Regions from separate parts of the Kitasatospora sp. NPDC005751 genome, predicted to be linked through region 3. Evidence: riboswitches for the same ligand, from Rfam matches in the RefSeq annotation. Region 3 holds a riboswitch; each other region holds the start of a gene.
What was found. A riboswitch is a leader RNA that binds a small molecule or an ion and turns the genes downstream of it on or off. The one in region 3 is predicted to bind cyclic di-AMP.
Positions count from the first base shown of each region.

Region 1: another riboswitch for cyclic di-AMP. It lies ahead of ABZ497_RS28470 (transglycosylase family protein); the one in region 3 lies ahead of ABZ497_RS18320 (LysM peptidoglycan-binding domain-containing M23 family metallopeptidase).
Region 2: another riboswitch for cyclic di-AMP. It lies ahead of ABZ497_RS16570 (M23 family metallopeptidase); the one in region 3 lies ahead of ABZ497_RS18320 (LysM peptidoglycan-binding domain-containing M23 family metallopeptidase).
Region 4: another riboswitch for cyclic di-AMP. It lies ahead of ABZ497_RS19645 (transglycosylase family protein); the one in region 3 lies ahead of ABZ497_RS18320 (LysM peptidoglycan-binding domain-containing M23 family metallopeptidase).

Region 1 covers NZ_JBEXYC010000046.1:42,811-50,261, reverse strand. Annotated here, with positions in the region: gene ABZ497_RS28490 (Ppx/GppA phosphatase family protein) at 1-529, opposite strand, end outside; gene ABZ497_RS28485 (DUF501 domain-containing protein) at 526-1,173, opposite strand; gene ABZ497_RS28480 (septum formation initiator family protein) at 1,163-1,648, opposite strand; gene eno (phosphopyruvate hydratase) at 1,792-3,078, opposite strand; gene ABZ497_RS28470 (transglycosylase family protein) at 3,334-4,260, opposite strand; cyclic di-AMP (ydaO/yuaA leader) riboswitch at 4,265-4,437, opposite strand; gene ABZ497_RS28465 (cytochrome P450) at 4,712-5,986, opposite strand; gene ABZ497_RS28460 (SDR family NAD(P)-dependent oxidoreductase) at 6,145-6,579, shown strand; gene ABZ497_RS28455 (MazG family protein) at 6,713-7,451, opposite strand, start outside.
Region 2 covers NZ_JBEXYC010000014.1:133,788-141,238, forward strand. Annotated here, with positions in the region: gene ABZ497_RS16550 (SpoIIE family protein phosphatase) at 1-1,321, opposite strand, end outside; gene ABZ497_RS16555 (WHG domain-containing protein) at 1,564-2,133, opposite strand; gene ABZ497_RS16560 (alpha/beta hydrolase) at 2,197-3,024, opposite strand; gene ABZ497_RS16565 (YiaA/YiaB family inner membrane protein) at 3,147-3,437, opposite strand; cyclic di-AMP (ydaO/yuaA leader) riboswitch at 3,682-3,840, shown strand; gene ABZ497_RS16570 (M23 family metallopeptidase) at 3,853-4,713, shown strand; gene ABZ497_RS16575 (hypothetical protein) at 4,785-5,801, opposite strand; gene ABZ497_RS16580 (GNAT family protein) at 5,844-6,416, shown strand; gene ABZ497_RS16585 (sensor domain-containing protein) at 6,518-7,231, shown strand; gene ABZ497_RS16590 (class I SAM-dependent methyltransferase) at 7,330-7,451, shown strand, end outside.
Region 3 covers NZ_JBEXYC010000017.1:100,583-108,033, forward strand. Annotated here, with positions in the region: gene ABZ497_RS18300 (IclR family transcriptional regulator) at 1-207, shown strand, start outside; gene ABZ497_RS18305 (RidA family protein) at 275-691, shown strand; gene ABZ497_RS18310 (MFS transporter) at 821-2,035, opposite strand; gene ABZ497_RS18315 (DUF2470 domain-containing protein) at 2,263-2,982, shown strand; gene ABZ497_RS18320 (LysM peptidoglycan-binding domain-containing M23 family metallopeptidase) at 3,369-4,424, opposite strand; cyclic di-AMP (ydaO/yuaA leader) riboswitch at 4,429-4,589, opposite strand; gene ABZ497_RS18325 (MFS transporter) at 4,900-6,438, shown strand; gene purB (adenylosuccinate lyase) at 6,446-7,451, opposite strand, start outside.
Region 4 covers NZ_JBEXYC010000020.1:14,835-22,285, forward strand. Annotated here, with positions in the region: gene ABZ497_RS19635 (hypothetical protein) at 1-336, shown strand, start outside; gene ABZ497_RS19640 (hypothetical protein) at 507-2,786, opposite strand; cyclic di-AMP (ydaO/yuaA leader) riboswitch at 2,996-3,154, shown strand; gene ABZ497_RS19645 (transglycosylase family protein) at 3,141-4,442, shown strand; gene ABZ497_RS19650 (hypothetical protein) at 4,622-4,822, shown strand; gene ABZ497_RS19655 (LacI family DNA-binding transcriptional regulator) at 4,882-5,901, opposite strand; gene ABZ497_RS19660 (alpha-amylase family glycosyl hydrolase) at 5,927-7,451, opposite strand, start outside.

The DNA of each region.
Region 1 (7,451 bases), on a different contig from region 3:
CGAAGTGCCGCTCGGTCAGCCGGACACAGCCGATGTCGACCGAGCGGGCGGCCCGGACGTCCTCGGCGCCGAGCACGAACTCGGTGGAGCCGCCGCCGAGGTCGAAGACCAGGTACGGCGCCGGGAACTGTCCGCCGGTGAGCTCCTTGGTGGCGCCGACGAAGGAGAGGTGCGCCTCCTCCTCGCCGCTCACCACCTCGGGCCCGACGCCCAGGATGTCGCGCACGCCCTTGGCGTACTCGTCACTGTTCTCGGCGTCCCGCGAGGCGCTGGTGGCCACGAAGCGGATCCGCTCCGGGGCCACCCCGAAGCCGGCGATCACCTCGGCGTACTCGCGGCAGGCCGCGAAGGTGCGGGCCAGCGCGTCCGGGTGCAGCCGGCCGGTCCGGTCCACTCCCTGACCCAGCCGGTTGATCACCATCCGGCGGTCGAGGTCGGTGATCGCCCCGGTCTCCGGATCGAGGTCGGCGACCAGCAGGCGGATCGAGTTGGTACCGCAGTCGATCGCGGCGACCCGGGTGACACTCATGCGTCGGGCTCCTCGGCATTCTCCTGCGCGGCCCGCTTGGCGGCGCGTTCGGCGGCCTTCTGCTGCTTGGCGGCGATCACGGCCTCGTGGTCCTGCTGCTTGGCGCGGTTCCTCGCGACCCGCTCGCCGGCGGCCTCGACCTCGTCGGGGGAGACGCAGGGGCCCTTGGCCCACCAGTCCTCCAGCATGCCGATCGCCTCGTCGCCGAGCGGGTTGACGCCCTCGCCGGCCGCCAGCGAGTGGCCGACCAGCACGTGCAGGCACTTCACCCGGTCCGGCATGCCGCCGGCGCTGGGGAAGCCCTCCAGCACCTCGATGGCGTCGCGGCGCGCGATGTAGTCCTCGTGCGCCTTCTGGTAGGCGGCGGCCAGCTCCGGGTCCTCGGCGAGCCGGGCGGTCTGCTCCTTCATCACGCCGTCCGCCTCCAGCGTGCCGATCAGCGAGGCGGCCTTGGGGCAGGTCAGGTAGTAGAGCGTCGGGAACGGCGTGCCGTCCGCGAGCCGGGGGGCCGTCTCCACGACGTCCGGGTTGCCGCAGGGGCAGCGGTGCGCCACCGAGCGCAGGCCGCGCGGGACCCGGCCGAGCTGTGCGGCGATGGCCGCGACGTCGGTGTCGGAGACAGAGGGGTGGTTCTCAGTGGTCATGGGGGGAGCTGGCTCCAGCAGGGGCAGGGGCGGGTGAAGAGGGCGGGGCGAGAGCGGCGGTGTCGGCGGCGTCCACCGAGTCCCAGACGCTCGCGTACCAGGGCTTGGCGGCCTTGGCCGCGCCGTCGGAGGGGGCGGGCGGGACGGCGGAGGTCTGGGTGGCGCCCCGGCCCGCCGGATCCACCGCGATGTACGGGGTCTCCCCCGGCATCGCGTAGTGCAGCCGGCTGCGGGCCTGCGCCTTGACGTACTCCGGGTCCTGCCAGCGGGTCTTCTCCCGGCGCAGCTGCTCGACCTGTTGCCGGGCATGCTCGGCCTTCGCCCGCTGGGCGGAGATCTCGGAACGCTGGGAGATGAACTGCCTGGTCGGGTAGGCCAGGATCGCGACCAGGGAGCAGAGCACCAGGACGAGGACGGTCGCCCGGCTCGTGAAGCGAGGCCGGGCGGCAAAGCCCGGGATCCTCCAGCCTGCCATCTCCCGTGTCCCCTCCTGATCGCGACGGTGCCCCGCCGTCCACCCTACGGGGTGAACGGCGGGGCACCGGTCAGGCTTGCGCTACTGGGCGCGATCGGCCCTCGTGACGGGCCCGGGCCGACGACTGCTCGGCCGCGCGGTCACTACTCGGCGGAGCGGAAGCGCGGGAACGCGCCGCGGCCGGCGTACTCGGCCGCGTCGTCGAGGATCTCCTCGATGCGCAGCAGCTGGTTGTACTTGGCGACGCGCTCGGAGCGGGCCGGGGCGCCGGTCTTGATCTGGCCGCAGTTGGTGGCGACGGCGAGGTCGGCGATGGTGACGTCCTCGGTCTCACCGGAGCGGTGCGACATCATGCAGCGGTAGCCGTTGCGCTGGGCCAGCTCGACGGCGTCCAGGGTCTCGGTCAGCGAGCCGATCTGGTTCACCTTGACCAGCAGCGCGTTGGCGGTGCCGGTCTCGATGCCCTTGGCCAGGCGGGCCGGGTTGGTGACGAACAGGTCGTCGCCGACCAGCTGGACCTTGTCGCCCAGCTTGACGGTCATGGCCTTCCAGCCGTCCCAGTCCGACTCGTCCAGCGGGTCCTCGATGGAGACCAGCGGGTACGCGGCGACGAGCTCGGCGTAGTACTCGATGAGCTCGGCGGCGGAGAGCGCCTTGCCCTCGAACTGGTAGGCACCGTCCTGGTAGAACTCGGAGGCGGCGACGTCCAGGGCGAGCGCGATGTCCCGGCCGGGCACGTAACCGGCCTTCTGGATGGCCTCGGTGATGAGGTCCAGGGCCTCGCGGTTGCTGTCCAGGTTCGGCGCGAAGCCGCCCTCGTCGCCGAGGCCGGTGGACAGGCCGCGCTCCTTCAGCACGCCCTTGAGGGTGTGGTAGACCTCGACGCCCCAGCGGACGGCCTCGGAGAAGGACTCCGCGCCGATCGGAGCGATCATGAACTCCTGGATGTCGACGTTGGAGTCCGCGTGCGAGCCACCGTTGAGGATGTTCATCATCGGGACGGGCAGGACGTGGGCGTTCGGGCCGCCCAGGTAGCGGAACAGCGGCAGGTCGCTGGCCTCGGAGGCGGCGTGCGCCACGGCGAGCGAGACGCCCAGGATCGCGTTGGCGCCGAGCGAGGACTTGTCCGGCGTGGCGTCCAGGTCGAGCATGGCCTGGTCGATCAGGCGCTGCTCGGTGGCGTCGTAGCCGACCAGCTCGGGGCCGATCTGCTCGATGACGGCCAGGACGGCCTTCTCCACGCCCTTGCCGAAGTAGCGGTTCTTGTCACCGTCGCGAAGCTCCAGCGCCTCGAAGGCACCGGTGGAGGCACCCGACGGGACAGCGGCACGGCCGGTGCTGCCGTCGTCGAGGCCGACCTCGACCTCGACCGTGGGGTTGCCACGCGAGTCGAGAATCTCACGGGCTACGACGACATCGATGGACGGCACGAGGCATCTCCTAGCGGAAGCAGGTTCGGCTGACGATGGGTGCTGTCGGCCGGATGGTTGCGGAGTCGTTACGACCAGAGCCTAACCGCACGGGCTCCCGGGACCACGTCGACCTCGGTCCCGTCTCAGCGTGTGGCCGGGCTACCCACCGGTAGTTCACCTGGTTGTCCCACGAAATGCGGCCGGATGCGGACGAAGGGGGCCGAGCCGGCCCCCTTCGTGGCGTCACCGCACGGGGAGTCACCACACGGGCGGTCAGCCGAGGTCGAGCTGCTGGCCCGGGAGGATCAGGTTGGGGTCGGTGCCGACGGTGCCGCGGTTGCCGTCGTACAGCGTCTGCCAGCCGCCCTCGACGCCCTGGGCGGCGGCGATCGTCGACAGGGTGTCACCGGACTGGACGGTGTAGCCGTGCCCGGTGCGCTGCTGGGCGGCGGGAGCGGCCGCGGCCGGGGCGCCGTGGGCGGCGGCGGGGCGGCTGTCCTGGCCCGCGTACCCGCTCGTCTGCTGGGCGGCCTGCTGACCGGCGTACTGCTGGTAGACGCTCTGGTGGCTGGTCCAGTACCAGGCGCCGTCGCTCTGGTACCAGAAGACCTTCGCGTCGGCGTCCCAGCCGGGCTGGCCGGCGAAGCCCGGAGCCCGGTCGTCCTGCTGGGCGGGCTGCTGGGCGGCGGGCTTCGGGGCCGGCTGCTGGGCCGGCTTCTGGGCGGGCTTCTGCGCCGGCTTCTGCGCGGGCTTCGACTGGGCCGGCTTGGCGGCGGCCGTCGGCTCGGCGTCCGAGGAGGTGTCGACCGAGGCCGCGGCCCCACCCTTGGCCAGGCCCGCCTTCTGGGAGCAGACCGGCCAGGCGCCCGGCCCCTGCGAGGCGAGGACCTTCTCGGCGACCGAGATCTGCTGCGCCCGGCTGGCCTGGTGGGCCTGCGGCGCGTACGAGGTGCCGCCGAACGCCTTCCAGGTGCTGGAGGTGAACTGGAGGCCGCCGTAGAAGCCGTTGCCGGTGTTGATGCCCCAGTTGCCGCCGCTCTCGCACTGGGCGACCGCGTCCCAGGTCGAGGCCGGGGCGGCCGAGGCGCCGGTGGCGGTGAGGAGCGGCAGGGCGAGTCCGACACCGGCCACGCCGGCAACGGCGATGGCCTTCTCGGTCTGGGTGCGACGACGGTGACGGCCGGTTCCGACGAAGAGCATGGGGAAGTCCTCTCCGCACGCCTGCGAGGTGAGCTGTCGGGTTCGGACCGGGAGGTGGCCCGGCCGCACGACGCGGACGCCTTCTGCCCGCGCGGGCGGCTTCACCCCAAGCCGTGGGGGACGGCAACAAACCTGGTTCCCCCGCCCCTGCCCAAGGGTTCTGGTCGGTTTCCCGTAACGCGGCGGGCAGGATTCGGCGTTCCGCGCACGAGGTCCGCAGCTGCGAACTCCAGGGAGGGTAGACAGATCCTCACATCAATAACAAGCTCATATCGCAGGTATCACACATAAATTACGGCGCGTGGCCGATCGCCTACCAACGACAGGGCTATGTCCGGTTTGATGCTGATTCATACCCGCTGCCAGGGCGTGTCGGCGACATCCCGTCAGCGTGTCGGGGTCTCGGCGCGACGAGATCGAGACACCGCCGGGGGGCGCCGGACGGATTTGCTCAGAGCCCGTCCACCGGTGCTGCGGAGGGCTTCTCTGGGGTGAATTCCACCGGGAGATCGCGCAGTCCACGCATGATCAGGCCACCGCGCCAGCGGAGCTCCTCCGGGCTAGCGGCGAGTCGCAGATCGGGCAACCGGGTGAGCAGGGTGGTGAGCGCCGCGCGCCCCTCCAACCGGGCCAGCGGAGCACCGATGCAGTAGTGGATGCCGTGCCCGAAGCCGAGGTGCGGGTTGTCCGTCCGGGCCAGGTCGAGGGTGTTCTCGTCGGCGAACCGTGCCGGGTCCCGGTCCGCCGCCGCGAGCACCACCAGCACCGGATCGCCGACCGGGATGTCCACGCCGCCGATGGTCAGCGGGCTGGTCGCGAACCGCCAGGTGGCGAGCTCCACCGGCCCGTCGTAGCGCAGGAGTTCCTCGATACCGGTCTCCAGCAGCGCGGTCTCGCCGCGGGCGATCGAGTCCTGGAGCAGCGCCCGCTGCCCGGGGTTGCGCAGCAGGGCGTAGGTGCCGTTGCCGATCAGGTTTACGGTCGTCTCGAACCCGGCGAAGAGGAGGATGAAGGCCATCGCCGCGGCCTCGTTCTCGGTCAGGTGCTCACCGTGGTCGCTGGCCCGGATCAGCCCCGAGATGAGGTCGTCGCCGGGATCGGCCCGCTTGCGGTGGATCAGCTCCGCCAGGTAGGCGCGCATCCGCTTGACGGCGCGTCCCACCCCGCCGCGCTGCCCGCTGCCATGGCGGATCATCATGCCCGCCCAGTCCCGGAAGTCGTCCTGGTCCTCGGCCGGCACGCCGAGCAGGTCGCAGATCGCGTAGATCGGCAGCGGGAAGGCGAACTCGTGGATCAGGTCCGCCGAGCCGCGCTCCGCGAAGCCGTCGATCAGCCGGTCGGTGAGCTGCTGCACCCGGGGCTCGAACTCCGCCACCCGGCGCGGCGTGAACGCCTTCGAGACCAGCCGGCGCAGCCGGGTGTGGTCCGGCGGGTCGATGTTCAGCAGGTGGGTCATCAGATTGGCCTGGCGCTCGCCGGGGATGCCGACCCGGCCGCTGCGGTGGGCGTGCCCGCTGTGGTGGGCCGGGTCCTTCGAGAGCCGGCTGTCGGCGAGCGCCTGCCGGGCGTCCGCGTACCTGGTCACCAGCCAGGCCTCGACCCCGCTCGGCAGGGTGGTGCGGTGCACCGGTTCGTGCTCCCGCAGCCACGCGTACGCCGGGTACGGGTCGGCGGCGAACTCCCAGGTGAAGAGCGGCGGGCGGGCTGAATCGGGCTGAACTGGCATGTGTCGACCGTATCCGGTGGGGAACCCCGGCGTGGCAGGCGTGAGCCTGGTCACCTGAGGGGTAATCCCTGTTGCGGAGGGTCAGGACCTGCCTACGATCCTCCGCAAGCAAAATGCGTGGGCGCCGGTGCGGAGCCGCCCACAGGGAGGAGCGCACCATGCGGGTCACCGGGGCAGTCGTGGTCATCGCCGTACTCGCCGGCGGGTCGGGAGCCGGCCTCGCCCGCCGGTTCACCGCCGCGGGCGCCTCCGGCGTCCTCATCGCCGACCAGCAGGTCGGCATCGCCGAGGACCTCGCCACCGAACTCGACCGGCCGGGCTGCCCGGTCGTCGGCGTCTGCGGCGACATCCGCCGCCCGAGCGACATCGCCGCCCTGGTCGACACCACCGAGAAGCACCTCGGCCCGATCGACCTGTTCTGCGTCGCCGGGCCGGGCGGCGAGCGCGTCCTCTCCCTCGCCGAGCTGCCGGACCACCTCGACCTGGAGCGGCTGGCCGAACTGCTCGCCCTGGTCGGCGAGGCGATCGCCGAGGTCGTCGACGAGGTGGTCCCGGTGCAGCGCCGGGCGGTGGAGGACGTGGCGGCGGTCTGACGGGGGGCGCGGCGGGTCGCGGCGCGGGCGGCGTGCCCGGGCGGCGGTCGCGGTGCGGGCGTGCCCGGGCGCGGGTCTCGGCCCGGGCGTGCCCGGGCGCGGGTCTCGGGCGTGCTCCGGAGGCCGCTCGGGGCTACTCGGGCTTGAGCCCCTCGGCGGCGCGCACGGCGTCCCGGTAGCCGCGCGCGGCCGCCCGGAGCGCGGCGTCCACGTCCACCCCCGCGTCGAACGCCCGCTGCGCCACCGCGAGCAGCAGCCGGCCCGCCGACTCCGCCGTGAGCTCCGCGGGCAGCTCGTAGGCCGCGTCCGGCACACCGGTGAAGCCCGCCCGGCGCACCCGGGACACCAGCTTCGCCGCGTACGCCAGCGCGGGAAGACCGGCCGGCACGCCGTCCAGCACCGACTCGCGCTCCGACTTCTCGGCGGCCTTCAGCGCCTCCCAGTTCGCCTCCACCTCGGCGGCGCCCTCGGCCTCGACGTCCCCGAACACGTGCGGGTGGCGGTACATCAGCTTCTCGACGATGTCACCCGCCACGTCGTCGATGGAGAACGCGTCGGTGGGGTGCTCCTCGGCGATCCGGGAGTGGAAGAAGACCTGGAGCAGGACGTCGCCCAGCTCCTCGCGGAGCGTGTCGCGGTCCCCCTCCTCGATCGCCTCGACCAGTTCGAAGGACTCCTCCACCAGGTACTTCACCAGGCTGGCGTGGGTCTGCTCGGCGTCCCAGGGGCAGCCGCCGGGCGAGCGAAGGCGGTCCATCACCGAGACCAGGTCCAGCAGCCGCGCGCCCGGCAGGTCGTACGAACCGGGCAGCACCTCGATCTCGGGCACCTCGCCCGCGTGCTCGACCGCGAGGCGCGCCAGCGCGTCGGTG
Region 2 (7,451 bases), on a different contig from region 3:
GCTCGCTGAACAGCGGGGCGGAGCGGGCCAGCGAGTGCTGCATCACGCCCTCGGAGAGGTCGGCCAGCCGGGTCAGCTCGGTCCGGCGCGGGCCGCCGTACACGGTGTGCGAGACGGGCAGCAGCCGACCCTCGTCGACCAGGTCGAGCACGATGCTGGCGGCGCCGAACGCCGGCCGGGCGACGTCGGTCACCGCGGTGGTCACGTCCCGGACGGTGACCGCGCGGGACAGCGCGCGGGTGAGCGCAAGCAGCAGTGCCGAGCGGGCGCCGGCCGCCGGGGCGCCGCCGCCCGCTCCGCCGCCGGCCGCCTCCTCCGCGGGGGCGCCCCCGCGGTCCCGGTCGGCCAGCAGCCCGGCGACCCGGACCGGCCGGCGGTGCACGTCCAGCATCACCTCGCCGGTCTCCTCGATCCGGATCACACCGCCGTCGCGGCGCGGCACCCGGTACTCGATCCGGTACGGGCCGCCGGTGGCGAGTGCCTCGGCGAGGGCGGCCTGGACGTCCGGGAGGTCCTCGGGATGGACCAGCCCGTCCAGGTCGGGTGCGGTGGGCGGGCCGTCGGGCGGCACGGGGCGGTCGACCACACGGTAGGCGGTGGCGTCCCAGAAGGTCTCGCCGGTCACCAGATCGCGCTCGAAGGCGCCGTGCCCGGCGGACCGGACGGCGAGCGAGAGCATCGGGTGGGCCAGTGCGGCGGACCGCCCGTCCGTACCGGCCTCGCCGCCGGGCCCCGGGTGGGCCGTCCCGGCCGGGCGGGTCTCCGCCCGCGCGCTGTCGAGCAGATGGGCGAGCCGGTGGGCGCAGGCGTCGCCGAGCGTCTCCAGCACGTCCAGATCGCGGCGGGGGACGGTGCCCCGGTGGGCGAGGGCGAGGGCGAGCACGCCGACCGGCTGTTCGTCGACGATCATCGGCAGGGCGATCAGCGCGACCATTCCGGTGCCCATACCGGCATTGCGGTTGGGATAGTCGACGCTGGTGCGCTCCGGGCTGAGCAGGTACGGGCGGCGCAGTCGCAGGGCCATCGCGGCGGGCAGCTCGCTCGCCGGATCGATGACGCCGTAGCGCTCGTGGACCCAGTCGGGCAGGCCGTGCGAGGCGGTGAGCCGGAGCATTCCGGCGCTGTCCAGCAGGTAGAGCGCGGAGCCCTCACCGGTGATCCAGCCCGGGCCCTCGGCGAGCACGGTCCCGAGGAGTTCGGCGGCGGTGGTGCAGCCGAGCAGTAACCGGACACAGCGCATCGCGCTGCGCGCGGTGGGGCTGCTGCGCGGGGCCCGGCTCTCGTCCTCGGAGGGGGGAAGCCACGGTGAGGTCAGGTCCATGGGATTTCCCGGCCTTTCCGTCGCCTTGTCGGGCACCCAATTCTTCATACCTCATTTCCGATGCCGGTGAAGGGTGACCCGGACGGCGCACCGGTGCCGGGGTGCGGACGCCGGTGGTGCCCTGCCCGGCCGCTCCGACCGGGTGGTCCGCCGTGGTCCGGCCGACCCGCCGCGCGGGGTGCGCCGGGTGCGGCGCCCGGCCGGGGGAACTCACGGAGCCGGGCGCGCGGTGGGGGCGGGGCTCAGGCCCCGGGCCAGTTCCGGAGGCCGCCGGTGAGGAGGGTGATCAGGCGGTCCTGGGTGTCGGAGAGGTTCTCGGCGAGCTGGAACCCGCCGCCGATCGACAGCGAGGCGAAGCCGTGGGCGACCGAGCGGACGGTCCGGGCGGCGTGGACGGCCTCGGAGCCCTCCAGCCCGTAGCCGCGGAGCACCGCGAGGATCGCCCCGACCAGCCGGCCGCCCGCCCTGGCCAGGTCGTCGTCCGGCTGCGGGGCCTGCGGCAGCGCGGTGTACCGGTGCGGGTACTCGGTGGCGTAGCCGTGGTAGGCCCGCAGGACGGCGGCGACGGCGTCGTCCCCGCCGCGGCCGAGGGCGGCCTCGGCGAGCCGGTCGGCGAGTTCCTCGGTGACCCGGACGGCGATCAGCCGGCGCAGCTCGGCGAGTCCGCCGCTGACGTGCTTGTACAGCGAGGGGGTGGCCACCTTGGCCCGTCCGGCGACGGCGGCCAGGGTGAGGGCCTCGGGGCCCTGTGCGTCGATGAGGGCGAGGGCGTGGTCGACGACCTGCTCGGGGGTCAGTCCGACTCGGGGCATGGTGCGGTCTCCGTGGGCGAGGTAGCGGGCGGGCTCGGGCCGGCGCGGCGCGGAAGGGCGGGCTCAGGCCAGCTCGGCGAGGAAGGGCAGCAGGGCGTCGGCGGTGGCCTGCGGCCGGTCGGCCATCGGGTAGTGCCCGGAGCCCTCGATCATCACCTTGCGGCCGTTCAGCGCGGCGGCCTGCCGGTCGGCGACCAGCTGGGGGTCGGGGAAGTCGGGGTCCTTGGTGCCCATCAGGACCAGCGCCGGGCAGCTCACGGCGGCGGTCCAGCCGTTCGGCGCGGAGTCCCCGCGCACGTAGCCCCGGGTGGCCTGCTTGCGGCCCGGCGTGCGCATCGCGGCGACCAGTCCGTCCACGTAGGCGTCGAAGTCGGCCGGCTTGGGGCCGGGGTACGCCATCTTGCGGTGGTAGAGGCCCCAGGACGCGGGCGAGTGCACCAGCAGGACGCCCATCACGCCGAACATCGCGCGCTGCAGCGCGTTCGGCGGCGGGTTCTCGACGAAGGCGTCCACCAGGACGATCCCGGCGACCCGTTCCGGCGCGTCCCCGGCCACCTTGACCACCGTCGCACCGGCGTAGGAGTTGCCGACCAGCGTGGCGCGGTCGATGCCGAGGTGGTCCAGCAGGGCGAGGACGTCGGTGGCGATCGCGGCCGGCGTGTAGTCGTCCCAGGCGATCGAGGACTCGCCGAAGCCGCGCAGGTCCAGGGTGATCACCCGGTGGCCCGCGGCCACCAGCAGCGGGCGCAGGTGCCGGTACGCGGCACGGCTGTCGAGCATCCCGGGGAGCAGGACGAGGGGGGCGCCGTCGCCCTGCTCGGTGTCGTCGAAGGCCAGCCGGCCGCCGGGGAGGTCGAGGTACTGGGTGCTGGGGGTGAAGGTGCCGGGCATGGGGGCCTCCTCGGTCCGCGGGGCTGTCGGCGTTGCGCCGATAGCCATAAAGCTAAGGCTAATAGCCTTAGCCGTCAAGCCCTCGACCGGTCGGACCCCCGGGGCGGCCCCGGTGCCGCGGCTCAGACCCCCTCCACCTTGAACGGGTCGTGCTCGGCGAGCAGCTTCTCCAGCCGCGCCTGGTCCACCCGGGTGACGATCTCGTTGGTCTCCTGCCGGTCCCGGATCACCTTGGCCAGGGTGAAGGCGGAGGTGACGGTGTAGAGCAGGCCGACCGCGAGGAAGGCGCGGGTCCAGCCGCCGACCGGCAGATAGGCGATGCCGACGGCGAGGGCGCCGCCGGAGAGGGCGAAGGAGAGGACGGCCTGGAGGTGGTACGCGGCCGTGGTGCGTGACTGCATCGGTGCGTTCATGGCGCCAGGATGGCCGCGCCGGGAGTGCCGCACATGAGTAGGAGTACTCAAGTGGGGGACCGTTCGTTGACGTCCCCTCACGTTCGGTGGTGTCAGTTGCCGTCGATCCGCCCAAATCGCCCATCAGGTCACGTACCGCCCGGGTAGTATCCGGTTGTCCCGAACGGACGGCTTGGAATCAGAGGCTCCTAGGATTAACGTTTGATAACGCAGCGCGGTTCGTAACGCCGTACCCAGACGGCACCGTGCGCCGTCGCCTAATCCCGCCGGCCGGCCTCCGGGCAGGCCAGGGAGCCGGGGAACCATGTTCCTTGGGGTGAATCGGCCGGGCCCAGGCCCAGCCGTAGGAGACCTTCCTGCTCCGAACCCGTCAGCTAACCCGGTAGGCGCGAAGGAAGGAAAGGAGCGCGCCTCCGTGGCGTCGTCGCACTCTCCGGCACACCTGCCCGGCTCCCCCGCCGGCACCCAGCTGCTCGACCACCCCTGGCCGCCCGCCCACCCGGGCGAGTTCGGCGGGTCCGGCGCCGAGACCGGGCCGCAGGCCCCCGACAGCAACCGGCACCGGATGCCCCGTCAGACCCGCGGCACCGCCCCGCTGCTCGGCGTCACCGCCGTGGCCGCCACCCTCGGTGCGACCGGCTTCGCCTCCGCCACCCCGGCCGCCGCCCCCGCCGTCGAGGTCCCGGACGAGACCCCGGTCGCGCTCGCCGCGGACCCGGGCCTCGCGCTCGCCGCCCGGATCCAGCAGCAGGCCGACAGCCAGCGCACCGCCGCCGAGGAGGGCGCCCGCCTGCAGGCCGCCAAGGAGGCCGAGGTCAAGCGCGCGGCCCAGCAGCAGGAGGCCAAGCGGGCCGCCGAGGAGGCCGAGAAGGCCAAGCTCGCCGCCATCGAGCTGCCGGTGCGCGACTACCACCTCTCGGCCCACTACGGCCAGAGCGCCTCCTACTGGGCCCACCTGCACACCGGCCTGGACTTCGCCGCCGACACCGGCACCCCGGTCTACGCGGTCGGCCAGGGCACCATCACCTCGGCCGGCTGGGCCGGGTCGTACGGCTACCGGATCGTCGAGACGCTGCCCGACGGCACCGAGATCTGGTACTGCCACCTCTCCTCGATCATCAAGGGCTCCGGCAAGGTCGTCCCCGGCCAGCAGCTCGGCAAGGTGGGGGCCACCGGCAACGTCACCGGCCCGCACCTGCACCTGGAGGTCCGCCCCGGCGGCGGTGCCCCGGTCGACCCGGAGAGCTGGTTCGAGCAGCGCGGCGTGACCCCCTGACCGGCGTCACCTTCTGACAGCCCGCCGCGGTGCCCCGGTCGTCGTCACGACGGCCGGGGCACCGTCGCGTCTCAGGCCCCGGCGGCCGCGTCGGCCCCGTCCGGCCGGTCGGCGGACCCGTGCACGTGCCCGTCCCCGGGCGCGTAGCCGTACTCGTCCCCGTACTCGTCCCCGTACTCGTCGTCCCCGTACTCCCCGGCCTCCTCCGCCTCGCCGGGTGCCCCGGGCAGCTGCGCCAGGTACGCGTCGATCTCCTCCTGGCCCGGCTCCGGGGCCAGCTCCGGGAACTCCTCCACCAGCAGCCGCGGCAGCCCCGGCACCGTCCACTCGCCGAAGAGGTCCAGCGCGGCCTCGACGGCGGCCTCCTCGAACGCCCCGAAGTCCCCGGCCAGCTCGTCGGGCATCGGCCGGCCCTGCGCGGTGAGCTCCTCCAGGTTGCGGTAGCTGCGCCGCATCAGCCCCTGCTCCAGCAGCCGCCGGGCACCGTCGGTGGCCATCCCGACGCTGAGCGGCCGGGCGCCGTCCCAGCCCCCGTCGTCCACCGGGTCCAGCGCGCCCGTCGCCTCCAGCCGCTCGTAGGCGGCCGCCCGGTCCTCCGGCGCCAGCTCCCGGAACGCCTCCAGCCAGGCCCGGACCGTCGCCCCGTCGGCCGGGTCCACCCCGTCCGCGCGCAGCAGCAGCGTGTACAGCCGGGGCCAGGTCACCAGGTCGGCGCGGCGCAGCAGCCCGGCGGCCACCTCGCCCTGCCACTCGGCCTCCGCGTGCAGCCGCTCCTGCCGCTTGGCGTTCAGCCGCTTCGCCGCCCGCTGGTGGTCGATCAGCAGCCGCACCGCGGCGCCGTACGCCAGCGGGTCCTGCTCCGGCTCGGGCTGGACGTACAGGTAGAGCCGCTCGTACAGCAGTTGTTCCACGGCGTCCGAGGTCAGCTCCGGCCAGCCGTCACGCATCCTGCCCTCACCCAGCTCCAGCAGCGCCAGCACCGCCCGCACCGGCGCCTCGGCCACCGGCGGGTGGCCGTGCGCCTGCGCCCAGGCGAGCAGTTCGGCGGTTTTGGTGCGCGGGGCGAGCCGCAGGTCTTCTTCTTCCATGTCACGTAAGGTAACCGGAAAGCCCGGGTAGGGTCGGCAGGCATGGTCCCCGTCCGACTCACCGGCCCCCGCCTGGCCATCCGCGAGTTCCACCACAGCGCCGCCGACGTCGACGCCCTGTACGCGGTGTTCGGCGACCGGGAGGCCACCCGCTACCTCCCGTTCGAGCCGCGTGACCGCGAGGACTGCGCCGACCAGATCGAGCAGTACCTGGAGGAGGCGCAGCAGGACGAGCGGACGGTCTACCGGCTGGCCGTCACCCGCCGCGCCGACGCGGACGCCCCGTCCCGCGCCGTCCCGATCGGCAACGCCGCCCTCACGCTCGGCGGCCACCGCAGCGCCGACCTCGGCTACGCGCTGCGCCCCGACACCTGGGGCAACGGCTACGCGGGCGAGATCACCGGGCTGCTCTGCGACTTCGCCTTCGGCCCGCTCGGGCTGCACCGGCTGGTCGCCCGGGTGGACGTGGAGAACACGGCCTCGGTCCGGGTGCTCACCCGGGCCGGCTTCCGTCTGGAGGGCCGGATCCGGCACGACGTGCACCTGCGCGGCTGCTGGCGCGACTCCTTCCAGTACTCGCTGCTCGCCCACGAGTGGCCCCGGGTGGGGGGTTAACCCCCGGCCCGCTTCACGGGGGAGCCGGATGTCCGCCCGGCCCGGCCTTTGACAGGGTTGTGACGTCAGCCCGGCACGCCACCGAGAAGGACCCGAGGGCCATGAGCAGCAGCCTCAGCACGCAGCGCAGCGAGTACGACCGCGACGACGCGGTACGGCGCACCGAGGAGCCGCCGTACGCCTGGCGGGCGCCGTTCTCGTCCTACTACTACCGGGAGCTCGGCTTCACCCTCACCGCGGTGCCGGTGGCCCTCGCCGGGTTCGCCTTCGCCACCACGCTGTTCGCCTTCGGTGTCGGCACCCTCGTCACCGTGCTCGGCATGCCGGTGCTGGCCGCTCTGACCGCCGGGGCCCGGGGCTTCGGCCGGCTGGAGCGGGCCCGGGTCCGCGGCATGCTGGCGCTGGACGTGCCCGGCCCGAAGCCGGTCCGGGCGCGCCGGCCGGGCAGCTGGGGCGCGATCACCGCGCGGCTGGTGGACGCGGCGGGCTGGAAGGCCGTGCTCTACCAGGTGGTGATGCTCCCGTGGGCGCTCTTCAGCTTCGTGATGTCGCTGACGTTCCTGCTGGTCGGCTGGACGCTGGCGCTCTACCCGCTCTACCACTGGGTCTACCCGAAGTACGTCGGCTGGCGGGGCTTCCGGGTGTTCGACTACTACGACGGCAACGGCGTCGAGCACGTCTACTACGTCGAGGGGCCGCTGCAGATCGCCGGGCTCTCGCTGCTGGGCTTCGTGTTCGTCTTCCTGACCCCGCAGCTGGTGCGCGGCCTGACCAACGTCAACCGGCTCGCCGCCCGGGCCCTGCTCGGCCGCTGACCGGCCCACCCACCGCCCCACCGCCCGGCCCCACCGGCCCCGCCCCGCCCCGGACGCTCCGGGGTGCGGGCGGGGCCGGCCCGTGGTCCGATGACCGCATGGCCGCCCCGACCGACCTCGCCGCCGACGTCCCGGTCACCTCCCGCCCGCTGGACGAGTACTGCGCGCTGTTCGACCTGACCCGGGCCGGGCTCGCGGCCCTCCCCGGGCCGGTCCTCGA
Region 3 (7,451 bases):
CACGCCGAACACGAGGCCTTCATCAACTGCGTGGCGGCGCCGATCCGGGACGCCAGCGGGCGCGTCGTCGCCGCCGCCTCGATCTCCGTCCCCGACGTCGTCCTCCCTTACGAACAGGTGCTGGAGCTGCTGCCCCAGCTGCTCGCCACCGCCCGCGCCGTCTCCGCCGACTGCGGGCAGAACCCCCAGGCTCCCCAGACCGGCTGACCCGCCGAACCGGCCGGCCCCGCCGGCCCCGGACCAGCCGACCCGCCACCACCAACCGAGGAAGCCCATGAGCGACCAGAGCGACAAGACCGAGATCCGCACCGACGGCGCCCCCGCCCCGGCCTGGATGTTCTCCCAGGGCGTCCGCAAGGGCCCCATCCTCCAGGTCTCCGGCCAGGGCCCGCAGGACCCGGCCACCGGCGAGTACCTGCACCACGGCGACGTGAAGGCGCAGACCCGCCGCACGCTGGAGAACGTCAAGGCGATCGTGGAGGCCGGCGGCGCCACCATCGAGGACGTGGTGATGTTCCGCGTCTACCTGACCAAGCGGGCCGACTTCCCGCTGATGAACGAGGTCTACGCCGCGTTCATCGAGGAGAACATCGCGCCGGGCGGCGTGAAGCCCTGCCGCACCACGATCTTCGTCGAGCTGCCGCAGGAGCCGATGCTGGTCGAGATCGACGCACAGGCCGTGATCGGCTGACCGGCCACCGAGACGCACAGGCCGTGATCGGCTGACCGGCCACCGAGACGCGCGAGCCGTGCTCGGCTGACCAGCCTCGACACGACGCGTGGGGCCCGGACGAGTGTCCGGGCCCCACGCGGTCCGCGCTCACCGCCCGGCGGTGACCGCCTCCTCGGCGGCCGCTCCACCGCGCGCCACGACCCTGCCACCGGCGCCGGCCCCCCGCCGCTCCAGCGCGCCGGAGAGCAGCGCGACCCCCAGGGCGGCGGCGGCCATCAGCCCGCCCACCCAGTTCGGCGCGTCGTAGCCGAGCCCGGACGAGATGACCAGCCCGCCGAGCCAGGCGGCGAGCGCGTTGCCCAGGTTGAAGGCCGCGATGTTGGCGGCCGAGGCCAGCGTGGGCGCGCCGGCGGCCTGGTCCATCACCCGCTTCTGCAGCGGTGCGACGGTCGCGAAGCCGAACACGCCGATCAGCGGAATGGCGACGATCGCGCCGACCCTGCTGTGCGAGGCGAGGGTGAAGGCGAAGAGCAGCACCGCCAGCACCGCCAGGATCACGTACAGGCTCCGCATCAGCGCGCGGTCGGCGAACCAGCCGCCGAGCAGGTTGCCGATGAACAGGCCGACGCCGAACAGGAAGAGCAGCCAGGTCACGCTGGAGGGGGCGAAGCCCGCCATCTCGGTCATCATCGGCGTGATGTAGGTGAACATCGCGAAGATGCCGCCCCAGCCGAGCACCGTCATGCTCAGCGCGAGCCAGATCTGCGGCTTGCGGAAGACGGCCAGCTCCGGGCCGAGCCGGGTGTCCTCGGCGCGCGGCTGGACGGGCACCAGGGCCGCGATGCCGGCGAAGCCGATCGCGCCGAGCGCCGCGACCACGTAGAAGGTGGAGCGCCAGCCGAAGTGCTGGCCGAGCAGGGTGCCCATCGGCACGCCGAGCACGTTGGCGGCGGTGAGCCCGGTGAACATCAGGGCAATGGCGCCGGCCCGCTTGTGCGGGGCGACGAGGTCGGCGGCGACCACCGAGCCGATGCCGAAGAAGGCGCCGTGCGCGAAGGCCGCGAGCACCCGGCCGACCAGCAGCAGACCGAAGGCGGGCGCGACGGCGGAGACCAGGTTGCCGGCGATGAACAGGCCCATCAGCATCAGCAGCATCCCCTTGCGGGGGATCCGGGTGCCGAGGACGGTGAGCAGCGGGCCGCCGATCACGACACCGAGTGCGTAGCCGGAGATGAGCAGGCCGGCGGTGGGGATGGACACCGAGAAGTCGCCGGCGACCTCGGGCAGCAGGCCCATGATCACGAACTCGGTGGTGCCGATGCCGAAGGCGCTGATCGCCAGCGCCAGGAGCGCGAGGGGCATGAGGGGACCGCTTTCCAGAGCGTACAGAAGCGTACAGAAGATTGCGTGTGCAACTACCAGCGTCGACAATACGACCGAGCGCCGGATACTTGCAAGCGCTCGCTATCTCCACCTGCAATCCCTTGCACCCGCGCACCCTCCAGCGCGACCCGCGAACCACCCGCGCACACCTTGCCCTCCCCTGGCGAAGTGATTAGGTTAGCCTCACCTAACTAACGGAGGTCGTCATGAGCCCCAGTCCCGTCGACGTCGAGGCGCCCGAACCCACCGCCGCCGAACGGGTCTGCAGCCTGCTCAGCGCCACCTCCTCCGTGGTGATCCGGGCCTGCGGCGAGTACCACGACCTGGACACCCCGGTCTCGGTACACGGCTCCCGGCTGCGCCTGGGCGCACCGCTCGACTCGCCGCTCACCCTCGCCGTGACCCGCGAGCAGGACGGTCTGGCCGTCGTCCTGGACCTCACCGACATCGCCCCGGTCGCCGTCCGCGACCGCGTCCGCGGCCGTCTCACCCTGGCCGGCCGGCTGCACCTCGCCCACCTCGCCGACGACGGCCTCAGCGTCCACCTGCGGCTGGACGTCGCACACGCCGTCCTCTCCACCCCGTACGGCACCACCGCCCTCACCGGCGCCGACCTCGCCCTGGCCGCGCCCGACCCGCTGGCGCGCTTCGAGGCGGCGATGCTCACCCACCTCGCCGACGACCACCCGGACGCCCTCGCCGTGCTCACCCGGCTGCTGGACCGCGAGTTGCTCGTCGGACACCCCGACGTCCGCCCGCTGGCCCTCGACCGGCACGGCCTGGTGCTCCGCCTGGACCACCCCTACGGCCACCGCGACGTCCGCCTGGTCTTCCCCGAGCCGGCCCGCGACGCGGACGAGTTCGGCCACCGCGTGCACCAGCTGCTGACCGCCGCCAACAGCGACCTGCCCGCCCACCGGTCCTGACCCCCGCCGGGGCAGCCCATTCCTTTCACCGCGACCGCCGACCGAGAATTGACGGCCCGTCCGACCGCGGACGGGCCGTCGGCACATCCCGGAAGGCCCCCCAGGAAGGCTTTCCGGAAAGGCTTTCGGAAGGCCTTCCGCACGACGGAACCGACCACTCGGAAGCGCCGGATGGAAACCCTGATCGTGGGGGGGCACCTGCCTGTCAGAAGGGCACGAAAAAGGCCGGCCCGGCTCGCGAAGGAAATTCGCGAGCCGGGCCGGCCAGGGCGTGTCCCGCGCCCATGATCCGCTGACGGTGCGGCGACCACCCGGTCGAGCGGTCACCCGACATGACCATCCCGGGAGGTCGTACGCCCCGCACCCAGCGGAAGTCCGACCTCAGGTCAGAGGGAGACGCCGTGCGCCCGCAGGTAGGCGATCGGGTCGATGTCCGAGCCGTACTCCGAGCCGGTGCGGATCTCGAAGTGCAGGTGCGGGCCGGTCACGTTGCCGGTGGCACCCGAGAGGCCGATCTGCTGGCCGGCGGTGACGGTCTGACCGATCTTCACACCGATCGAGGACAGGTGCGCGTACTCGGCGTAGTGGCCGTCGGCGAGCTTGATCTCGACCTCGTTGCCGTAGGCGCCGCCGTTGCCGGCCTTCACCACGGTGCCGGCGCCGACGGCGCGCAGCGGGGTGCCGGTGGAGGCGACGAAGTCGGCACCGGTGTGGTGACCGGAGGCCCACATCGAGCCGGCCACGCCGTAGGCGGTGCCGAGCTTCGGGTTGGCGAGGGGGGCGACGAAGCCCGAGGTGCTGGCCACGGCGGCCGGCGCGGCGGGAGCGGCCGGAGCGGCCGGCTTCGCGGCGGGGGCGGCCGGCTTGGCGGCGGGGGCGGCCGGCTTGGCAGCCGGGGCCTCGGCGGGCTTGGCGGCCTGGACCGGCTTCGGGGCGGCGTGCTGGGCAGCCGGCTTCTGCGCGTCCTGCGAGACCTGCGGCTTGGCGGCCGGGGCGGCGGGCTTGGCGGCCTCGGCGGCAGCCGGAGCGGCGGCGGCCTTGGCACCCAGCGCGAGCTGCTGACCCGGGAAGATGAGGTTCGGGTTGGCACCGACGACCGAGCGGTTGTGGTCGTAGAGGGCCTTCCAGCCACCCTCGACCTGCTTGGCGTCGGCGATCTTCGACAGGGTGTCCCCGCCGACGACCTTGTAGCTCTCCTCGGCCGGCGCGGCGGCCGGCTTGGCGGCCTCGGCGGCCGGCTTGGCGGCAGCGGCCGGCGCGGCGTCGACGCTGGTGGCGCCGGTCCAGGTGGAGGTCTGCGCGGGCTTGGCGGCCGGAGCGGTGTGGGCCTGGGCGCTGATGGTGGTCACCAGCGGGAGGGCGAAAGCGGCGCCGGTCACGGCGGTGGCGATGCCGATGCGGGCGGCGCGGGGCAGGGTGATACGACGAGCCTGTGCGGGCATGGCGAACTGTCCTCTCCGACGCCTGCGAGGTGAGCTGTCGGGTTCGGGCTGGAGTTGCCCGGCCGCATAGCGCGGCTTCACCCCAAGCCGGACCGTGAATTCCGGTCCGGCGACTTACCTTTGGGTCCCCCGCTCCTGCCGTACAGAGTTCGGTTCGTACCACCGGGCAGCGGCAGGACTAGGCGTTCCACCCGGTGGCCACCCGGTCCAATGCCGGGCGGTCGCTGAACTAAAACTCATCCGCCCGGGCGAAGCAATGTCGATCTCTTGAATCGACAACCACTACCGGGAAGGCCGTGACACTCCGAATGATCGGCTGCACAGTATGTGCACAATCGATTCACCGCGTGCCACTGATCCACGACGCTCCGCCGATTTCGGTGTCCGTACGCATGCGATCACCTACGGAAAGCCATCCGCCGACACACCCCCGGTGACCCTTGTCACGTCGCCTCCCGGAGCGCAGGATCAGGCGGTGGCCACCTCCGAGGCCGGCACCCTGCGCCTGGGCACCGCGCAGGGCCGCTGGGTACTACTGGCGACGGTGCTCGGCTCCAGCATGGCGATGCTCGACGGCACCGTCGTCAACGTCGCACTGCCCCGGATCGGCACCGATCTCGGCGCTCCGCTCGCCGCCCTGCAATGGACGCTCAACGCCTATCTGCTCACCCTGGCCGGCCTGATCCTGCTCGGCGGCGCGCTCGGTGACCGCTACGGCCGGCGCCGCGTCTTCCTGATCGGCGTGCTCTGGTTCGCCGCCGCCTCGGCGGCCTGCGCCGCGGCCCCCACCATCGAGGTGCTGGTCGCCGCCCGTGCGGTGCAGGGCGTCGGCGGGGCGCTGCTCACCCCCGGCTCGCTGGCGATGCTCCAGGCGGTGTTCCACCCTGACGACCGCTCGGCGGCGGTCGGCCTCTGGTCCGGCCTCGGCGGGGTGTCCGCCGCGATCGGCCCGTTCCTCGGCGGCTGGCTGGTGGACGGCCCCGGCTGGCGGTGGATCTTCCTGTTGAACGTCCCGCTCGCCGCCCTGGTGGTCGCGGTGGCCTCCCGGCACGTCCCGGAGAGCCGGGACGAGAGCGCGACCGGCCGGTTCGACGTCCTCGGCGCGGCGCTGGCCGCGCTCGCGCTGGGCTCGGTCACCTACGCGCTGACCGCGGCGGGCGACGGGCTCTCGGCCGTGGTGTGGGTGTCCGGCGCGGCCGGCCTGCTGCTGGGCACGGCCTTCGTGGTGGTCGAACGCCGCGTCCCGGAGCCGATGCTGCCGCTCGGCCTCTTCTCCTCCCGCCTGTTCACCGCGGTGAACCTGGTCACCCTCTGCGTCTACGCGGCGTTCAGCGGCGTCTTCTTCCTCCTGGTCGTCCAGCTGCAGATCGTCTCCGGCTTCTCCCCACTGGTCTCCGGGCTCGCCCTGCTGCCGATCACCGTGCTGATGCTCGCGCTGTCCGCCCGGGCCGGCCGGCTCGGCAAGCGGATCGGCCCGCGCCTCCCGCTCACCGTGGGGCCGCTGCTCTGCGCGACGGGGGTCCTGCTGATGCTGCGGATCGGCTCCGACGCCTCGTACTGGACGGACGTGCTGCCGGCCGCCACCGTGATGGGCTGCGGGATGGTCCTGCTGGTCGCGCCGCTGACCGCGACGGTGCTCGCGGCGGTGGAGGTCCGGCATGCCGGGATCGCCAGCGGCGTCAACAACGCCGCCGCCCGCGCGGCCGGGCTGCTCGCGGTGGCCGCCCTGCCGGCGCTGGCCGGGCTCAGCGGCGAGGCCTACCGGGTGCCGGCCGCGGTGGACTCCGCCTTCCGGACCGCGATGCTGATCTGCGCCGGGCTGCTGGTCACCGGCGCGGTGACGGCGTTCACCACCGTCCGGGGCAATGTGCTGGCCCCCGAGGACCACCCGGTCGCCGAGCCGGACTGCGCCTACGCCTGCGGCACCGCCCCTCCGCTGGATCCGGGCCATGCCGCCGCCGGACACGGCGAAGGCCCCGCCACCGGATCGGCGGCGGGGCCCACGAAGGCCTGAGGCAACGTCAGAGGATGTCGCCCGGGGCGTACTTGGCGGCCTCGGGGTAGGCGGTCGCGACGGCCTCGACCTGGCGGACCACCTCGGCGACCTGGGCACCGGCCGCGCCGGTGAAGGAGAGCCGGTCGGCCAGCAGCGCGTCCAGCCCGGCCCGGTCCAGCGGGATCCGCGCGTCCGCCGCCAGCCGGTCCAGCAGCTCGTTCTCCCGCGCGCCGGCCCGCATCGCCAGCGCCGAGGCGACGGCGTGCTCCTTGATGACCTCGTGCCCGGTCTCCCGGCCGACGCCCGCCCGCACCGCGCCCATCAGCACCTTGGTGGTGGCCAGGAACGGCAGGTAGCGGTCCAGCTCGGCCTCGATCACGGCGGGGAAGGCGCCGAACTCGTCGAGGACGGTCAGGAAGGTCTCCAGCAGGCCGTCGAAGGCGAAGAAGGCGTCCGGCAGCGCGACCCGGCGGACCACCGAGCAGGAGACGTCGCCCTCGTTCCACTGGTCGCCGCCCAGCTCGGCGGTCATCGAGGCGTACCCGCGCAGGATGACGGCCAGGCCGTTGACGCGCTCGCAGGAGCGGGTGTTCATCTTGTGCGGCATCGCGGAGGAGCCGACCTGGCCCTCCTTGAACCCCTCGGTGACCAGCTCGTGGCCGGCCATCAGGCGGATCGTCTTGGCCAGGCTGGACGGCCCGGCCGAGAGCTGGACGAGGGCGGTGAGCACCTCGAAGTCCAGCGAGCGCGGGTAGACCTGGCCGACGCTGGTCAGCACGTGGTCGAAGCCGAGGTGACCGGCCACCCGGCGCTCCAGCTCGGCGAGCTTGTCGGTGTCGCCGCCGAGCAGGTCCAGCATGTCCTGGGCGGTGCCGACCGGGCCCTTGATCCCGCGCAGCGGGTAGCGGGCGATCAGCTCCTCCAGCCGGCGGAAGGCGACCAGCACCTCGTCGGCGACGGTCGCGAAGCGCTTGCCCAGGGTGGTGGCCTGCGCGGCGACGTTGTGCGACCGGCCGGCCATGACCAGCTCG
Region 4 (7,451 bases), on a different contig from region 3:
GCCGCCCGCCTCGCGGTGCCGGTCGTGCCCGCCGCGCTCGACGTGCCCGGCTCGGTGGCCGCCGCCGTCGCGCACCTCAAGGAGACCGGCTCCCAGCGCCCCGCGCTGGCCCCGCTGGTGATCGGCCCGGAGGCCGACTCCGAGCTGCTCGCCACGGCCGCCGAGGAGACCGGCTGCCCGAGCGCCGCGCCGCTCGGCGCCTACCCCACGGTGGGCCAGCTGATCGCCGCCACCTACCTCGCCGTGCTGCCGGCCGTCGCCCCCGAGGCGTTCGCCGCGCAGGCCGCCGCCGAGGAGGCCGCTGCCCAGGAGGCCGGGGAGCCCGCCGCCGAGTAGCGGACCCCGAACGCCGAAGGGCCCGGAGCGCACCCGCTCCGGGCCCTCGCCGTACCCCCCGCCGTACGTGTCCCCGCCGCACCGGCCCCTCTCCGTACGGGCCCGCGCCGTACCGGTCCGCGGCGCGTCGGTGCGGGCCCCGGCGGGCCCCGGCCGGCCTCAGGCCCGCCTCAGGTCCGCCCGCCCACCCGGCCGGTGGCCGCCGCCGCGTCCTTGAGCCGCAGCGCCGGGAGCTGCACCGGCCGGGACTGCGCGGCGAAGGCGGCCACCGGCACGCCGGTGGCGTTCCACGGCGACCGCCCGCCGCCACCGTCCGCCTTGCGCACCTGGAGCACCTCGGTCTGCCCCGCCCGGCGCAGCAGGATGTTCTTCGGCGGCGCGGACTCCGGGTCCATCCAGAGCTCGTTGCCGTCGAACTCGCAGTCCAGGACGAGGATGTCGTCCGGCTTGCCGTCCGGGGTGGCCCGGAAGGCGATCCCGGCCCGGCGGTGGCCGGTGAACCGGCTGCGGCTGAAGGTGACCGCCTCCCCGGCGAGTTCGTGGCGTGCGGTGGAGACGCCGTAGTCGCTCTGCCCGGCGGCGTCGATCAGCAGGCCGTCAAAGAGGGTCCCCTTGTCCCGGCCGAGCGAGTGCAGCGCCACTCCCCCGCCGCCATTGCCGTACAGCACGCTCGCGGTGTAGTCGAAGTCGTTGAGGTAGGCGCCGTGCTCGATGCCCCACCCGCCGTTGTGGTAGGCCGCGAACTCGGTGACCACGTGGTGCTGCTGGGCGTTCAGCCAGACGAAGATGCCGTCCCGCAGGTTGTTGTGGGCCAGGCAGCGCTGGAACGTCCAGACCCCCTCGCTGTTCTCCGGCCACTCGAAGCCGGAGGCGCCGTCGGCCCCCTGGACGCCGACGGCCACGCAGTCCAGCGCCTTGCCACCGGTGCCGGCGCCGAGGTTGAAGCCGGTCAGCCGGTAGGCCCGCGGGTTGGGCTCCAGCCGCGTGCGGGAGGCGACGCAGGACTCGTAGACGATGTCGTCGGAGGGCTGCTGCGGGGTGCGGGTGTCCGGCGGGCCGTCCCACCAGTAGGCGTCCTCCCAGGTGTCGTGGCTGATGCAGCTGCGGAAGGTGATGCCGTGGCTGGCGTGCGGGACGAAGGCGTGGCTCCCCGCGTCGCGGACCACCAGGCCCTCGACGACGGTGCCCCGGGTGGTGTCGCCCAGCATGTGGAAGTGCAGCCCGTACCGGCCGAGCACCGGGGCGGTCACCGGGGCGCTGCCGTCCGGGCCCTTCCAGGACTCCGCGGTGTCGGTGCGCGGGCCGACCCAGCGCAGCGCCGCGTGCCGCAGGTCGGCCCGGCGGGAGGTGGTGAGGTGGACGTGGGCGCGGCCCTCGGCGGTGCCCTCGATCCGCACGCTGCGGGTCAGGTTGAGCACCTCGGCGCCGACCGTGACGCCCCCTCCGGCGCCGACCCGGGGGTGCGCGTACGTCAGCGGCGCCTCCAGGGTGACGGTGGATCCGCTGACGGACCGGACGACGGCGAGGTCGTAGCGGGTGGAGAAGCCGTCCTCGCCGGGCGGGCCGGTCGGGGTGACGGCCAGTTCGTCGCCGGGCAGCCAACCGGTGGGCGGCGCGGCCAGGCTGACGGTGGTGTCGCCCGCCTCGAGCGCCCGGTCAGCGCGTACCCAGGCGGTCTTGGCCGCGCCGTCCAGCCGCAGGTACCCGGCGCCGGTGACCCAGAGGCCGACGTCGGTGTCGACCACCTTCATGCCGTCCCCCCGGAAGCGCCGCTCGTCGACGGCGGGGAAGCGCACGGTGTGCACGGCGGCGCCCTCGGGGGCGAGCGCGAGGGTGCCGCGGATCTCGACGTTGCCCGCGGCGGCGAGGGTGAGGCTGCGGTCGGCGGCGAAGGTGAGCGCACCGCCCGGCTCGACCAGCAGCGAGCCGATCGCGGCGTCGGTGTCGAGCAGCACCCGGTCGGTGATCCGGACGGCGCTCTGCGGTCCGGGTACCCGGCCGCCCCAGCCGGCCGGGTCCGACCAGGGGCGGCCGCCCTGGTCGGGGGTGGGTGCGGGGGCGGCTCCGGCGGTGGGCTGCCCGGGCGCGCCCGTCCCCTCGGCGGGGGCGCCGTGCCGGTGCTCCGCGGCCGGGTCGGCCGCTCCCGGCCCCGTGGCGGGGTCCTCCGCGGCGGCGACGGGCGCGGAGCGGCCGTCCAGGGAGCGCCGCAGTGCCTCCTCGCCGCCGACCGCCGCGAAGACCGTGCCGACGGCGAGCCAGCGCAGCATCGTCCGCCGGGGCAGGGGAGTTCGGGGCTCGGCGGGCGGGATGTCCGCTCTGCGGTGTTTTGCCCGGCGGTGCGTTCCACGCGGCCGCTCGGCCGGCGCGCCGGCCTCCGGACCCTCGTCCATCGCCATCGCTGCGAAGCCCTCCCCCCAGACGGCCGCGTCGGTCCTGATGCCCTGAAGCATAGGCAGTTGCCGTGACTCCGACGGGCGTTGCTCGAAATCGGTCATTTCTGATCATGGTGGACAGCCATTCAGCACGCTCCTCATAAACTGTGATGACCGTCACACATGTTTGCGGTATGAACTTAAGTCTGCTTAACGTGCTCCCCGTTCGTGGCCACACGGACCCAGCCCACCCGCAACGCCGAGTCCTGCCGTCGGGTGCGCTGGCAGCGCAGAACGCACCACGGCAGGAGCGGGGGAACCACAGGTAAGTCGCCCGGGACCGGTTCGTACCGGTTCGGGGCTAGGGGTGAAGCCGCGTCCACAGCGCGGCCGGGCAACTCCAGCCCGAATCCGACAGCTCACCTCGCAGGCGTGGGAGAGGACCGCGTCACCATGCTGCCCACCAACGGCACCCGCCTGTCCGGCCGCACCCGCCGAGCGATCGCCACCCTCGGCGTCGTCGGCATCGGCCTCACCGTCCCCTGCCTCACCGCCGGCTCCGCCTCGGCCGCCTCCGTCGCCACCTGGGACAAGGTCGCCCAGTGCGAGAGCACCGGCAACTGGAGCATCAACACCGGCAACGGTTTCTACGGCGGCCTCCAGTTCACCAACTCCACCTGGGCGGCGTTCGGCGGCACCAGCTACGCCGCGCGTGCCGACCTCGCCACCAAGGACCAGCAGATCGCGGTCGCCGAGAAGGTGCTCGCCGTCCAGGGCCCCGGCGCCTGGCCCGTCTGCTCCGTCCAGGCCGGTCTGACCAAGGGCGGCACCCCGGCCGCCGTCGACACCGCGACCGCCGCCAAGCCGGCCGCCCCGAAGGCCACCCCGGCCCCGGCGCAGACCCCCGCCCCCGCCGCCAAGCCGGCCGCGCCCAAGGCCGCCCCGAAGGCCGCCGAGACCCCGGCCGCCGACTCCGCCCAGCAGTCGCAGGGCCGGAACTGGCAGCAGTACCGTCAGGACGCGCAGGCCTCCTCCGACTACACCGTGGTCGCGGGCGACTGGCTCTCCTCGATCGCCGACAAGAACAACGTCCAGGGCGGCTGGGAGCGGCTCTACGAGCTCAACCGCGGCACCCTCGGCGACGGCCCGCACGTCATCTACCCGGGCCAGCACCTGAGCCTGGGCGACCGCGCGAAGACCCGGGCCTCGGACGAGTCCGGCCAGGGCTTCGACTGGTTCAACCGCTCCTCGGGCGCCACCGGCAAGGCCGACGGCTCCACCGCGACCGCCACCAAGCCGGCCGCGCAGACCCAGGCTCCGGCCGCCAAGCCCGCCGCCCAGGCGTCGGCCGAGGCGCCGGCCCAGGCCGCCACCGGCAGCATGGCCGCCGCGGTCTCCTTCGCCCAGTCGAAGGTCGGCCAGGCCTACGTCTACGGCGGCACCGGCAACGGCGGTTGGGACTGCTCCGGCCTGACCCAGGCCGCACTGCGCGCCGCGGGCGTCTCCGTCCCGCGGGTCGCCGCCGACCAGGCCGCCGCCAGCACCCACGTCTCGCTGGACGCCCTCAAGGCCGGCGACCTGCTGTTCTGGTCCAACAACGGCCAGGACTCGGGCGTCTACCACGTCGCGCTCTACATCGGCGACGGCAAGTACGTCGAGGCCGCCAACCCGAGCGTGGGCGTGCGGACCCAGACCATCGCCAACTGGGCCCCGGACTTCGCCGGCCGGGTCTGATCCCGCCCGCGGTCCGCACGCGGTCCGCGCCACCCGCCGCAGCCCCCGGGGAGAGTCTGGTCGCTCCTCCCCGGGGGCTCCGGCACGCCCGCGCGCGGGACGGCCCGGGCCCGGGCCCGGGCATGGCCGAACCCGGGCCCGGCGGGCATGCTGCTGCTCTGCACCCGAGGAGGAGTCACATGGCCCAGGTCACCGTCACGCTCGACGCCAATCTCGCGATCGACGCGATGATGCTCTCCGGCACCAGGAACCCGCAGGACGCCGTGGAGCTGATCCTGCGCGACTACCTCGCCCGGGGGCGGCGCACCGAGAGCCGGACCGGCGAGGCCGCCGACGGGCAGCGGACCGGACAGCAGCGCCCGACCGCGCAGGAGGGCTGAGGGCGGACAGGACGGGGCCCCGGAGGACTGGATCGTCCTCCGGGGCCCCGGTCGTCGTCTCAGCGGGCGCGGGCGCCCGTGGAACCGCGCATCACCAGCTCCGGCTGGAACATGAACTCACCGCGCTGGGCGGCGTTCGCGCCGACCTCCTCCAGCAGGGCGTCGACGGCGGCGGTGGCCATCGCCTCGACCGGCTGGCGGATGGTGGTCAGCGGCGGCTCGGTGAAAGCTATCAGCGGCGAGTCGTCGAACCCGACCACCGAGACGTCCTGCGGCACGGACAGCCCCCGCTGGCGCACCGCGCGGATCGCCCCGAGCGCCATCATGTCGCTGCCGCAGACGATCGCCGTACAGCCCTTGTCGAGCAGTGCGCCGGCCGCCGCGTGCCCGCCCTCCACGCTGAACAGCGTGTGGTGGACGAGCTCCCCGGCCTGTTCCTCGGTCCGGCCGAGGACCTCCCGCAGGGCAGCCGTGAAGCCCTCGATCTTCCGCAGCACGGGGACGTACCGCTTCTGCCCGACCGCGAGGCCGATCCGCTCGTGGCCGAGCTCGGCCAGGTGCTGGACGGCCATCCACATCGCGGCCCGGTCATCCGGCGAGATGAACGGCGCGTCGATCTTCTCGCTGAAGCCGTTGATCAGGACGAACGGCACCTGCCGGCCGGTCAGCCGGGCGTACCGGTCGTGGTCGGCGGTGGTGTCCGCGTGCAGGCCGGAGACGAACACGATGCCCGCCACGCCCCGGTCGACCAGCATCTCCACCAGTTCGTCCTCGGTGGAGCCGCCGGGCGTCTGGGTGCAGAGCACCGGGGTGTACCCGTGCCGGCTCAGCACCTGCTCGATCACCTGGGCCAGCGCGGGGAAGATCGGGTTGCTCAGTTCCGGGGTGATCAGCCCGATCAGTCCCGCACTGCGCTGGCGCAGCCTGGTCGGCCGCTCGTAGCCGAGCACGTCCAGCGCCGCCAGCACGGTCTGCCGGGTGGCGGCGGAAACGTTCGCCTTGCCGTTGAGTACGCGGGAGACGGTGGCTTCGCTGACCCCCGCCTGCGCCGCGATGTCTGATAGTCGCGCCGTAGTCACGGTCCCAGAGCCTATTGCAACCACGTCAGACCGCCCACCAGTCGGTGCTGTCCGGTCCGAGGACCGCTTCGCCGCCGGCGTCGGCGGCCTCCGGCGCCGCGTCCGCGGAGGACAGCAGCAGCCGGCCCGGCGCGGGTATCCGCACCGGCTCGGCGGTGGTGTTCACCGTGCAGACGAAGGAGCCGCGGCGGAAGACCAGGGTGCCCTCGGGGCTCGCCAGCCACTCGACCCCGGTGCCGGCGCCCAGCCCGGACTGCTCCCGGCGGATGGCCAGCGCGCTGCGGTAGAGCTCCAGGGTCGACGTCGGGTCACCGGTCTGCGCCTCGACGCTGAGCCCGGCCCACTCGGCCGGCTGCGGCAGCCAGCTGGGGCCGCCGGGGGTCGGGCCGAAGCCGTACGGGGCCTCGGTACCGGACCACGGGATCGGCACCCGGCAGCCGTCGCGGTAGCCGTCCTGGCCGGCCTTGCGGAAGAAGGACGGGTCCTGGCGGACCTCGTCGGGCAGGTCGGTGACGTCCGGCAGGCCGAGCTCCTCGCCCTGGTAGACGTACGCCGAGCCGGGCAGCGCGAGCATCAGCAGGGTGGCGGCGCGGGCCCGGCGCAGGCCGAGCGCGCGGTCGCCGGGGGTGCGGATCTGGGTGCCCAGGCCCGGCGGGTTGGCGAACCGGGTGCTGTGCCGGGTGACGTCGTGGTTCGAGAGCACCCAGGTGGCGGGGGCGTCGACCGGGCGCATCGAGTCGAGCGACAGGTCGATCACCGAGCGCAGCTCGGCGGCGTCCCAGGAGGTGCCCAGGTACTGGAAGTTGAAGGCCTGGTGCAGCTCGTCGGGGCGCACGTAGTTGGCGGTGCGCTCGACGGTCGGGGTCCACGCCTCGGCGACGCCGATCCGCTGCCCCGGGTACTCGTCGAGGATCTTCCGCCAGCTGCGGTAGATCTCGTGCACGCCGTCCTGGTCGAAGAACGGCATGACGTCGTTGCCGAGCAGCCTCAGCTGGTCGCCGCCGCCGATGTCGGGCAGGCCGGGAGCCTTGACCAGGCCGTGGGCGACGTCGATCCGGAATCCGTCGACGCCCATGTCCAGCCAGAACCGCAGGATCGAGCGGAACTCGTCGGCGACGGCCCTGTTCTCCCAGTTGAAGTCCGGCTGCTCGGGCGCGAACAGGTGCAGGTACCAGTCACCGGGGGTGCCGTCGGGGTTCTCGGTGCGGGTCCAGGCCGGGCCGCCGAAGATGGACTCCCAGTCGTTGGGCGGCAGCTCGCCGTTCTCGCCCTTGCCGGGGCGGAAGTGGTAGCGCTCGCGCAGCGGGGAGGACGGGCCCTCGCGCAGGGCGCGCTGGAACCACTCGTGCCGGTCGGAGGAGTGGTTGGGGACGAGGTCCACGATGATCCGCAGGCCCAGCCCGTGCGCGTCGCGGATCAGCGCGTCGGCGTCCAGCAGGGTGCCGAACATCGGGTCCACCGCGCGGTAGTCGGCCACGTCGTAGCCGGCGTCGGCCTGCGGGGAGGCGTAGAACGGCGAGAGCCAGACGGCGTCCACGCCGAGGTCGCGC